DNA from 2 places in the Variovorax sp. GW821-FHT09D07 genome. Region 2 is predicted to be linked to the other one. Evidence: predicted binding sites of a transcription regulator. Region 2 holds the regulator's gene; the other holds the start of a gene.

Region 1 (6,066 bases), on a different contig from region 2:
GCTGCTCGCACACGAGCTCGCGCGCCGGCTGGCACGCGAAGAAGCGGTGGCGCAGCGCAGCCGCAGCCACGCGCAGATGCAGGCGCAGGTCAACGACCTGGTGATCGAAACCCTGAGCGAAGGCGTGCTGGTGATCGACACCGACGGCCTGGTGCACGCGGCCAACCCGGCGGCCGACGCGATCCTCGGCCAGGGCCTGGCGCAGCTGCCACTGCCGTTCCCGCTGCACACCCAGCCGGCCTGGCACGCGCTGGCCGCGCTCGCGCGCCAGACCTTCGCGCGCCGCGCGCCGCAGACCGAAGAGATCCCGGTGGCGCAGGCCCGCGGCGCGGCGCGCGAGGTGCGCGTGCGCACCCGGCTCACGCCCACCGACGACCGCCGCGCCGACAGCCTGTGCGTGATGTTCCTGCAGGACCTGCGCGAGCTCGAAGCCCGCATCCGCACCGAAAAGCTCGCCGCGATGGGCCGCATGTCGGCCGCGGTGGCGCATGAAATCCGCAACCCGCTGGCCGCCATCGCACAGGCCAGCGCGCTGCTCAGCGAAGACCTGACCGACCCGGCGCATCGCAAGCTGACCGACATGGTCCAGCACAACGCGCAGCGCCTGGCGCGCATCGTGGACGACGTGCTCGACGTCTCGCGCGCGCGCCAGCAGCGCGTGCTCTCGCTGGGCGAGCAGCTGGTGCTCGACCCGGCCGTGCAGATCCTGGCCGAGGAATGGATACGCCAGACCCAGCGCAAGGGCGTGCGCGTGGCGCTCGAGGCGCCGGGCAGCGAGGTGCGCTTCGAGGCCGAGCACCTGCGCCGCCTGCTGGTGAACCTGCTGGACAACGCGGCGCGCTACGCCAGCCAGCGCGAGGGCGCGATCCAGGTCATCACCACCTTGCAGCGGGCTGGCGTGCAGCGCGCTGCGTTGCTGGTGTGGAGCGACGGCGCGCCGCTGGAGCCGGCGGTGCAGCGCCACCTGTTCGAACCCTTCTTCTCGTCCGAGAGCCGCTCCAGCGGCCTGGGCCTGTTCCTGTGCCGCGAGCTGTGCCGGCGCCACGGCGCCACCATCGGCTACGAACGGCGCGCGCTGGTGCCGGGCGGGCCCGAGGGCAACGAATTCTTCGTCAGCTTCGCCCCGAGCGAAAACCGGCTGACACAATAGCGGCCGTGAGCTCCCTCCCGTCTTCCGCCGCCGCCCCGCGCCCCGCGCAGATCCTCGTCATCGACGACGAACCCGACCTGCGCACGCTCTACGAACTCACGCTGCTGCGTGAAGGCTACCGGGTGGAAGCCGCAGGCAGCGTGTCCGAAGCCTGGCAGCACCTCGAAGCCAGCCGCTTCGACGCCGTGATCACCGACATGCGGCTGCCCGACGGCGAAGGCATGGAGATCATCCACCGCATCCAGAAAGACCAGCGCAGCGAGCGCTGCGTGGTCATGACCGCCTACGGCTCGGCCGAGAACGCGGTCGAGGCGCTGAAGGCCGGCGCCTTCGACTACCTCACGAAGCCGGTCGACCTGAAGCAGTTCCGCGCCGTGGTGGCGTCGGCCGTGCAGGCCAACCGCGCCGCGGTGGTCGTGCCGCAGAAGGCGCCGCCGCAGGCCGCCGGCCAGGGCGGCGAACGCCCCGACGCACTGGCCGTGACGCGCAGCGGCGCCACCGCGCTCGACCGGCTGGTCGGCGACTCCGACCCGATGCGCCTCGTGAAGTCGCGCATCGCCAAGGTGGCGCGCGGCATGGCGCCGGTGCTGGTGCGCGGCGAGTCGGGCACCGGCAAGGAGTTGGTCGCGCGCGCCGTGCACGGCTGCAGCCAGCGCAGCGAAGGCCCCTTTGTCGCGGTGAACTGCGGCGCGATCCCCGAGAACCTGCTCGAGGCCGAGTTCTTCGGCGCCAAGAAGGGCTCGTACACCGGCTCCTCGCAAGACCGCGACGGCTACTTCCAGGCGGCGCGCGACGGCACGCTGTTCCTGGACGAAATCGGCGACCTGCCGCTGGCCATGCAGTCGAAGCTGCTGCGCGCCATTCAAGAGCGCAGCGTGCGCGCCATCGGCTCGACGCAGGAAGACGCGGTCGACGTGCGCATCGTGAGCGCCACCCATAAAGATCTGCACGCCGAGGTGCTGGCCGGCCGCTTCCGGCAGGACCTGTTCTACCGGCTCAACGTGATCGAGATCGCCGTGCCCGCGCTGCGCGAGCGCCGCGAAGACCTGCCCGCGCTGTGCACCGCGCTGCTCGCGCGCATCGCGCAGGACGGCGGCCTGCCCGTGCCGCGCCTGTCCGACGCGCTGCTGCAGCGCCTGGCCCAGCACCCGCTCGACGGCAACGTGCGCGAGCTCGAGAACCTGCTGCACCGCGCCGTGGCGCTGAACGACGGCGACGAGCTGCACATCGACCTGATGGGCGCGATGACGCCGATGCCGGCCGCGCCGCGCGGCGAATCCGCCGAAGCGCCAGCCGCCGTTGCGGTGGCTGCGCCCCCCGCGCCGGCGGTCGAGCCCAAGCCCGCACCGCCGCCGCTGCCCTCCGATCTGCAGGCCTGGCTCGACCAGCAGGAGCGCGAGATCCTCGTGCGCGCGCTGCACGAAAGCGGCTTCAACCGCACGGCCGCCGCCGCGCGGCTGGGCATGAGCCTGCGCCAGATCCGCTACCGCATCGCGCGCCTGGGCATCTCCACGCCCAACGGCGACGACGGCGCCACCGCGCATGCCGACGACTGACGACCCCGTCACCCCACCGGCCGGCGACGACGGACTCTGGCGCGCCGGCTGGTACCGCTTCGCCAAGGCCCTGCCCTCGCCCAACTTCGGCCCGCGCCCCGTCGGCGCGCAGACCGACCTGATCGTGCTGCACTCGATCAGCCTGCCGCCGGGCGAATACGGCGGTGACGCCGTGCAGCAGCTCTTCACCAACCGGCTCGACTGGGACGCGCACCCGTACTTCCAGTCGATCCGCGGGCTCGAGGTGTCGTCGCATTTCTATGTGCGACGCAACGGCGAGCTCTGGCAGTTCGTGAGCTGCGAGGACCGCGCCTGGCATGCCGGCGTGTCGTCGTGGCGCGGACGCACCAACTGCAACGACGACTCCGTCGGCATCGAGCTCGAAGGCCTCGAGGGCGAACGCTTCGAGGAGGCGCAGTACGAGACGCTGGCCAGCCTGTGCGCCGCGCTCGCGCAGCACTACGCCATCGCCCACATCGCCGGCCACGAACACATCGCGCCCGGCCGCAAGCAGGACCCCGGCGCCGGTTTCGACTGGCGTCTGCTGCGCGAACAGCTCGGCTGGAATCCACAGATGTTTCCCGAGCAGGTGGTCGCGCGCTAATTTTTTCAATCGCTCCGTGGCCCGCGATGCGCCGCTCTCGCAGCGCAGCAATCTCGCAAGCGCAGGCACGCGACGTAGCAACCATGCGGCCTGCAGGCCCAAATCGCCTTGCAAGCCGCGCCCCGTGCGGGTTGCGCCACCATGGGCCAGTATTCACGCGGCATCGCTGGCGATGCGCTGGATGCGGCGCAATTCCTGTAAGGGTTGCGTCCATAGGAAAACACTACCTGTAGTGGCTTGTAGGGCACAGACACCCTAGATATAGTGTCTTCCCGTTCGGCAACAACGCCGACGCAAGGCCCGCGAGGCCTTGCCAACCAACAAGAATTGCACAACCGAGAGGAAGCGAATGCAAACTGCACTGAACACCCCGTCGACCCCCCGCGCCGTCCCCGCGACGCCGCAGCAGCAACAAGACACTGCGGGCTCGCCCACCGGGCAGAACCTCGCGCACTACCAGATCATCCGCCGCAACGGCGCCGTCGTTCCCTTCGAACCGAACAAGATCGCCATCGCGATGATGAAGGCCTTCCTGGCGGTGCACGGCACCCAGGGCGCGGCTTCCGCCAGCGTGCGCGAGACCGTCGACACGCTGACGCAAGGCGTGATCCGCGCCATGGTGCGCTCGCGTCCGGGCGGCGGCACCTTCCACATCGAAGACGTGCAGGACCAGGTCGAGCTCGGCCTGATGCGCGGCGGCCACCATGAAATCGCGCGCGCCTACGTGCTGTACCGCGAACGCCGCACCCAGGAACGCTCCAAGCAGGGCGAGCAGGACGTGCCCGCCGCACCGGCGCTGCACGTGCTCGACAACGGCGAGCGCGTGGCACTCGACCTGAACGAGCTCAAGGGCCTGATCGAATCGGCCTGCCAGGGCCTGGGCGACAGCATCACCGCCGCCCCCATCGTCGCCGAGACGATGCGCAACCTGTACGACGGCGTGCCGCTGGACGAGGTCTACAAGGCCTCCATCCTGGCCGCCCGCACGCTGATCGAGAAGGACCCCGACTACACCTTCGCCACCGCGCGCCTGCTGCTGCACACGATCTTCAAGGAGATCATCGGCCGCGAAGTGATGCCGGTCGAGCGCGCCACCGCCTACGCCGACTACTTCCCGCAGTTCATCAAGAAGGGCGTCGAGAACGAGCTGCTCGACGAGAAGCTGCTGCAGTACGACCTGCCCCGCCTGGGCGCCGCCCTGAAGGCCGAGCGCGACAACCAGTTCGACTACCTGGGCCTGCAGACCCTGTACGACCGCTACTTCCTGCACGTGCGCAAGACCCGCATCGAGCTGCCGCAGGCGTTCTTCATGCGCGTGGCCATGGGCCTGTCGCTGAACGAAATCGACCGCGAAGCCCGCGCCATCGAGTTCTACGAAGTGCTGTCGTCGTTCGACTTCATGTCGAGCACGCCCACCCTGTTCAACGCCGGCACGCTGCGTTCGCAGCTCTCGAGCTGCTACCTGACCACCGTGCCCGACGACCTGGACGGCATCTACGAGTCGATCAAGGAAAACGCGCTGCTGTCGAAGTTCGCCGGCGGCCTGGGCAACGACTGGACCCGCGTGCGCGCACTGGGCAGCCACATCAAGGGCACCAACGGCGAATCGCAAGGCGTGGTGCCGTTCCTGAAGGTGGTGAACGACACGGCCGTGGCCGTGAACCAGGGCGGCAAGCGCAAGGGCGCCGTCTGCACGTACCTGGAAACCTGGCACCTCGACATCGAGGAGTTCCTGGAGCTGCGCAAGAACACCGGCGACGACCGCCGCCGCACGCACGACATGAACACCGCCAACTGGATCCCCGACCTGTTCATGCGCCGCGTGATGGAAAAGGGCACCTGGACGCTGTTCTCGCCCTCCAACGTGCCTGACCTGCACGACCTGTTCGGCGCCGACTTCGAAAAGGCCTACGTCGCCTACGAAGAGAAGGCCGCCCGCGGCGAGATCAAGCCCGCGCGCACCCTCCAGGCCTCGGACCTGTGGCGCAAGATGCTCACGATGCTGTTCGAGACCGGCCACCCCTGGATCACGTTCAAGGACGCCTGCAACGTGCGCTCGCCGCAGCAGCACGCCGGCGTGGTGCACTCGTCGAACCTGTGCACCGAGATCACGCTGAACACCAGCGACACCGAAACCGCCGTGTGCAACCTGGGTTCCGTGAACCTGCTGCAGCACCTGAAGGACGGCAAGGTCGACCAGGAAAAGCTCAAGCGCACCATCTCGACCGCGATGCGCATGCTCGACAACGTGATCGACATCAACTACTACGCCGTGAAGAAGGCGCGCGACTCGAACCTGCGCCACCGTCCGGTCGGCCTGGGCCTGATGGGCTTCCAGGACGCGCTGTACGAACTGCGCATTCCCTACGCCTCGCAGGAAGCCGTGCAGTTCGCCGACGAGTCGATGGAAGCCATCTGCTACCACGCCTACTGGGCCTCGACCGAGCTGGCCAAGGAACGCGGCAAGTACTCCAGCTACAAGGGCTCGCTGTGGGACAAGGGCATCCTGCCGATCGACTCGCTCGACCTGCTCGAGAAGGCCCGCGGCGGCTACGTCGAAGTGGACCGCTCGGCCACCCTCGACTGGGATTCGCTGCGCGCCAAGATCAAGGCCGACGGCATGCGCAATTCGAACTGCGTGGCCATCGCCCCCACGGCGACCATCTCGAACATCATCGGCGTGGACGCCTCGATCGAACCCTGCTTCGGCAACCTGTCGGTCAAGTCGAACCTGTCGGGCGAGTTCACCGTGATCA
Region 2 (6,066 bases):
CGGCGGCACCGCCAGCCACGCGATGACCCACAGGGCCAACAACACCAGCAACGCGACAACCCCACGCCGCACCCATTTGTTCTGTTTGATCGAAGCAGCATCCATCCGCAGAAGTGTGCCGCAAACAGATGCCAACAAAGTCTGCCGAAACGTGAATGCGTTCCCTTTTGGCGAGGCGTTGTGATGCCCACGCGCCCCTCGACAGGATCGGTAGGCCGAAAGTGTGAGCCCCACAAACAAGAAAGCCCGGTGAGTCGACGAAGTGTCTTGTCACCGGGCTTGATGGCGGGCTCAAAACCCATGCCATCGATTCGCGCGACCGGAAGTAATGGTTCCCGCCGTGCTGGCAGCAAGAGATTGCCGCCGTGGAGTCCTCCATCGTTCGAGTCCTTGACTTGCACCTCGGACTGCCTGACTTCGGAAAAACGCCTGAAACCTCAGGCCCGTCCAGATTAGGCGTCTCACCCTTCCTTTGCAAATCCCTTTTTCCAAGGGATTTCCCGTAGGCCCGTTCCCCTTGGCAGCCCCTCGGACGGGGGGATTCTTCAAGCACTTATTAACATATGGAACCAAATCCTTATGCTTGACCGTGTATTTAGCCACGATAGAATCCCGCCTGCCCTTGCTGCCGGACGCAGCAGGGCCTCCCTGAATCCGCTGCCGAATTCCACCGGCGTGATCAGGCCGCCGCGCTCCCTACCCCACACCCCCTCCATGCGCGGAGCCTGATTCGTACATACCAATCCAAGCGCCGCTGCCTTCATCCACCGCCCTTTCAGGCGCTGCATGCCAGGTGCCGCACAGAAAGGAAAAAAGCGATGAGCAAGGCGTTTGATGCCACAGCCCGCGGGCTACGGACCTTCGTGTCCGATGTGGCAGACGGCTTTTTTGAAATCACCCACAACGGGTTTGCGCTGGTCGGCCTGGCCATCGTGTTCGCGGCCCTCGCCCTCGTGGCGCGCCCCGACCTGCGCAAGACCGGCGAGGAACAACTGATGGGCTGGCTGCAGTCGCGCAAGCCCGCGCCCGAACCCACGGACCTCGAGCCGACCGCCATCGAGCGCACCACGGCCGCGAGCCCCGACGAGCTGCCCAAGCAGCAGGCGGCGGTGGCCTACTGGCTCAGCAAGAAGTACCGCGTCGCGGCCGAACCGCTGAGCGTGCTGGTCTCCGAGGCCTACCAGATCGGCAAGCGCACCAAGCTCGACCCGACGCTGATCCTGGCCATCATGGCCATCGAATCCAGCTTCAATCCGTTCGCGCAAAGCCACGTCGGCGCCCAGGGCCTGATGCAGGTCATGACGCGCGTGCACGGCGACAAGTACGAAAGCGCGGGCGGCACGCTCACCGCCTTCGACCCCGTGACCAACATGCGCGTCGGCGTGAAGGTGCTGCAGGAATGCATCGCCCGCGCCGGCTCGCTCGAAGGCGGCCTGCGCTACTACGTGGGCGCCGCCAACCTCGACGACGACGGCGGCTATGCCGCCAAGGTGCTGGCCGAGCACGAGCGCCTGCGCCAGGTTGCCGCCGGCCGCGCGCCGTCGACGATGGTTGTGCCGCCGCCGACCACGGCGCGCGCACAGCCGATCCCGGTCGTGGCACCGGCCAAGCCGGCTGGCGAAGAGCCCGCCACCGGCAGCGAGCCGGCCAAGGTCGCCCTGCTCTCCGCAGTTTCCTGAGGCCTTGCCGGCCCTCCCGGCCCGGATGCGTGCGGGCCTGCGCTACACTCGGCCTGTACGCGACTGGCGATAGGCGCAGCACCCTGAAAAAGGTGCCACGCGCTGACGTGGAATACCACTGGGAAGCGTGCCGCCTGGCCACAACAGGCGTTCAGCCGTTCGCCTGGGCAGCCCTTGTTTGGTTGAACAAGGACCTCGTCTTCAAAGGACTGCCATGTACCAACGCAATATCCTGGTCGAACAGACCGATCCCGAAATCTGGGCCGCGATTCAAGCCGAAAACGCGCGCCAGGAACACCACATCGAGCTGATCGCCAGCGAGAACTACGCCTCGCCGGCCGTCATGCAAGCCCAGGGCTCGCAGCTCACCAACAAGTACGCCGAAGGCTACCCAGGCAAGCGCTACTACGGCGGCTGCGAGCACGTCGACGTGGCCGAGCAACTAGCCATCGACCGCGTCAAGCAGATCTTCGGTGCCGACGCCGCGAACGTGCAGCCGCACTGCGGCGCCTCGGCCAACGAAGCCGTGATGCTCGCCTTCCTGAAGCCCGGCGACACCATCATGGGCATGAGCCTGGCCGAAGGCGGCCACCTGACCCACGGCATGCCTCTCAATATGAGCGGCAAGTGGTTCAACGTGGTGAGCTACGGCCTGGACGCCAACGAAGCCATCGACTACGACGCGATGGAACGCAAGGCGCATGAGCACATGCCCAAGCTGATCATCGCGGGCGCCTCAGCCTACTCGCTGCACATCGACTTCGAGCGTTTCGCCAAGGTGGCCAAGGACGTCGGCGCGATCTTCATGGTCGACATCGCCCACTACGCCGGCCTCGTGGCCGCGGGCGTGTACCCCAACCCGGTGCCGCACGCCGACATCGTGACCTCGACCACCCACAAGAGCCTGCGCGGCCCGCGCGGCGGCATCATCCTGATGAAGTCGCAGCACGAGAAGGCGATCAACAGCGCCATCTTCCCCGGCCTGCAAGGCGGCCCGCTGATGCACGTGATCGCCGCCAAGGCCGTCGCGTTCAAGGAAGCCCTGACGCCCGAGTTCAAGGCCTACCAGCAACAGGTGGTCAAGAACGCCCAGATCGTGGCCGACACCCTCACCGCGCGCGGCCTGCGCATCGTGAGCGGACGCACCGAAAGCCACGTCATGCTGGTCGACCTGCGTTCCAAAGGCATCACCGGCAAGGAAGCCGAAGCCGTGCTGGGCGCCGCCCACATGACGATCAACAAGAACGCGATCCCCAACGACCCGGAGAAGCCGATGGTCACCAGCGGCGTGCGCATCGGCACCCCCGCCATGACCACGCGCGGCTTCAAGGACGAAGAGGCCCGCATCACGGCGAACCTTGTGGCCGACGTGCTCGAGAACCCGCGCGACGCGGCGAACATCGACGCGGTGCGCGCCAAGGTCCACGCCTTGACGAGCCGCTTCCCTGTCTACCGTTGATTTCGTAATCAGAAGAAGAGAAGCACTGGCCGCATGAAATGCCCTTTTTGCGGTCATCTCGAAACGCAGGTCGTCGAGACCCGCGTTTCGGAAGACGCCGACTTCGTCCGCAGGCGCCGCCAGTGCAGCGCCTGCGACAAGCGCTTCACCACGTATGAGCGCCCCGACGTCAATTTCCCCGTCGTGGTCAAGAAGGACGGCAGCCGCGCCGACTTCGACTCGACCAAGGTGCGCGCCTCGATGATGCTGGCGCTGCGCAAGCGCCCCGTGAGCATCGAGCAGATCGACAACGCCCTGCTGCGCATCGAGCAGAAGCTGCTGGCCAGCGGCCTGCGCGAAATCGATTCGACGAAGGTCGGCGAACTCGTCATGCGCGAACTCAAGAAACTCGACAAGGTCGCCTACGTGCGCTTTGCCTCGGTGTACCGCAGCTTCGAGGACGTGGACGAGTTCCGGCAGCTGCTGCGCGATATCTGAGCGGCGAGCCGACCCGCGCAGCCTTTTTCGCTCCGTACCCATGCCCTCTTCCGAACACATCGCGACCGCTCTGCGGCTGGCCGCTTCCGCGATCCGCCTGACCGACCCGAACCCGCGCGTCGGCTGCGTGCTGTGCGACGCCGACGGCCACCTGATCGGCCAGGGCCACACGCAACAGGCCGGCGGCCCGCATGCCGAAGTGATGGCGCTGCGCGACGCGCAGGCCCAGGGCCATTCGACTGCGGGCGCGACCGCCTACGTCACGCTCGAACCCTGCTCGCACCACGGCCGCACCGGCCCCTGCTGCGACGCGCTCATCGCCGCCGGCGTGCGCCGTGTCGTGGCTTCGCTCGCCGACCCGAACCCGCTGGTGGCGGGACAGGGCTTCGAGCGCCTGCGTGCGGCGGGCGTCGAGGTCGAAGTCGGACCGGGCGCCGACGAATCCCGCGAACTCAACATCGGCTTCTTCAGCCGCATGATCCGCAAGCAGCCTTGGGTTCGAATGAAGATCGCCGCCTCGATCGACGGCCGCACCGGCCTGCACAACGGCGTGAGCCAGTGGATCACCGGCGAGGCCGCGCGCGCCGACGGCCACGCCTGGCGGGCCCGCACCGGCGCCGTGCTGACCGGCGTCGGCACGCTGCTCGAAGACAACCCGCGCCTGGACGTGCGCCTGGTCGACACGCCGCGCCAGCCCCATCTCGTGGTGGTCGACAGCCACCTCCAGACCTCGCCCGACGCTCACATTTTCATAGCTGGCCGCGCCGTCTGGATCTACGCCGCCAGCCGGCACAACGAAGAAAAGGCGGCCGCGCTCGAAGCCCGCGGCGCCACCATCACCTGCCTGCCCAACCTGCACGGCAAGGTCGACCTGCCCGCGATGCTCCAGGACCTCGCGGCACGCGGCGTCAACGAGCTGCACGTCGAATCGGGCCACAAGCTCAACGGTTCGCTGCTGCGCGAAGGCTGCGTGGACGAGCTGCTGGTGTACTTGGCACCCAAGTTGATCGGCAGCGGGCTCGACATCGCCAGCCACCTGCATGCCGAAGGCCCGCTCACGTCGCTCGCAGGCGCATTGCCGCTCGAATTCAAGTCGGTGGACATGCTGGGGCCCGACCTGCGCATCGTCGCGCGCGTCGCCGGCCGCGACCACTTCTGAGCCGCGGCCGACGCGGCGCGGCACATTCGCAGCCGCAAACCGGCCCTTCGGGCCGAAGACCCCTCGATGTCTGCGAAAATGTGGAAATGTTCACCGGAATCATCACCGGCGTGGGGCGCATCGCCGCCATCCACGACCTCGGCACCTCCTCCTCCTACGGCAAGCGACTCAGCATCGAGGTGCCCGACGGCTACCTCGACGACGTCGGGCTCGGCGACAGCATCGCGCTCAACGGCGCCTGCATGACGGTCACCAGGCTCGCACCTGAACGCGGGCAATTCACCATCGACATTTCCGCGGAGTCCCTCGACAAGACGGCCGGCCTGACCGACGAAGGCAGCCGCATCAACCTCGAGAAGGCCCTGCGCGCGAGCGACCGCCTCGGCGGCCACATCGTCTCGGGCCACGTGGACGGCATCGGCCACGTGAGCTTCTTCGCGCCGGTCGGCGAAAGCTGGGAGCTGCGCGTGGTCGCACCGCCTGCCCTCGCCCGCTTCCTGGCCTACAAGGGCTCGATCACCATCAACGGCGTGAGCCTCACGGTCAACAGCGTGAGCGACATTGCCGAGGGCGCCGAGGTCAGCATCAACCTGATCCCGCACACCGTGGAAAACACCTCCCTCGGCGGCCTGAAGGCCGGTTCGAAGGTCAACCTCGAAATCGACACCGTGGCGCGCTACGTGGAGCGCATGCTTCAGGCCGGCATGCTCACCCCCTCTCTGACGTCTTCCACGTCTCCCAAGGACACTTCGAAATGAACGCCTCCGTCACGCCGATCGGCGCCCCGCGCGCCGACCGTGCACCCGCACCGATCTCCCCGGTCGAAGACATCGTGGCCGAGCTGGCCGCCGGCCGCATGGTCATCCTCGTGGACGAGGAAGACCGCGAGAACGAAGGCGACATCGTCATCGCCGCCGACCACATCACCGCCGAATCCATCAACTTCATGGCCCGCCACGCGCGCGGCCTGATCTGCCTCACGCTCTCGCGCGAGATGTGCGAGCGGCTGCAGCTGCCGCCGATGGTCCAGCGCAACGGCGCCAAGCATTCCACCGCCTTCACCGTCTCCATCGAGGCGGCCGAAGGCGTGACCACCGGCATCTCGGCCGCCGACCGCGCCCGCACCGTGCAGGCCGCCGTGGCACGCAACGCCGTGGCCGCCGACCTGGTGCAGCCCGGCCACATCTTCCCGCTGCAGGCGGTGGACGGCGGCGTGCTCATGCGCGCTGGCCACACCGAAGCCGGCTGCGACCTGGCCGCCATGGCCGGCTGCTCGCCCGCCTCGGTGATCT

What was found. The regulator NrdR, encoded in region 2, represses ribonucleotide reductase genes. The targets are predictions, from matches to a motif close to CACNANATNTNGTG.
Region 1: a site for NrdR is predicted at 3,564-3,577, ahead of AC07OX_RS15015 (ribonucleoside-diphosphate reductase subunit alpha). Genes of this name have one in related genera too.

Annotation. Positions count from the first base shown of each region.
Region 1 is NZ_JBWKOY010000003.1:765,179-771,244, reverse strand. Features, by position in the region: gene AC07OX_RS15030 (two-component system sensor histidine kinase NtrB) at 1-1,150, shown strand, start outside; gene AC07OX_RS15025 (sigma-54-dependent transcriptional regulator) at 1,156-2,706, shown strand; gene ampD (1,6-anhydro-N-acetylmuramyl-L-alanine amidase AmpD) at 2,693-3,310, shown strand; gene AC07OX_RS15015 (ribonucleoside-diphosphate reductase subunit alpha) at 3,660-6,066, shown strand, end outside.
Region 2 is NZ_JBWKOY010000005.1:397,264-403,329, forward strand. Features, by position in the region: gene AC07OX_RS20625 (DUF748 domain-containing protein) at 1-105, opposite strand, end outside; gene AC07OX_RS20630 (lytic transglycosylase domain-containing protein) at 819-1,679, shown strand; ZMP/ZTP riboswitch at 1,729-1,855, shown strand; gene glyA (serine hydroxymethyltransferase) at 1,894-3,138, shown strand; gene nrdR (transcriptional regulator NrdR) at 3,172-3,615, shown strand; gene ribD (bifunctional diaminohydroxyphosphoribosylaminopyrimidine deaminase/5-amino-6-(5-phosphoribosylamino)uracil reductase RibD) at 3,656-4,774, shown strand; gene AC07OX_RS20650 (riboflavin synthase) at 4,861-5,532, shown strand; gene ribBA (bifunctional 3,4-dihydroxy-2-butanone-4-phosphate synthase/GTP cyclohydrolase II) at 5,529-6,066, shown strand, end outside.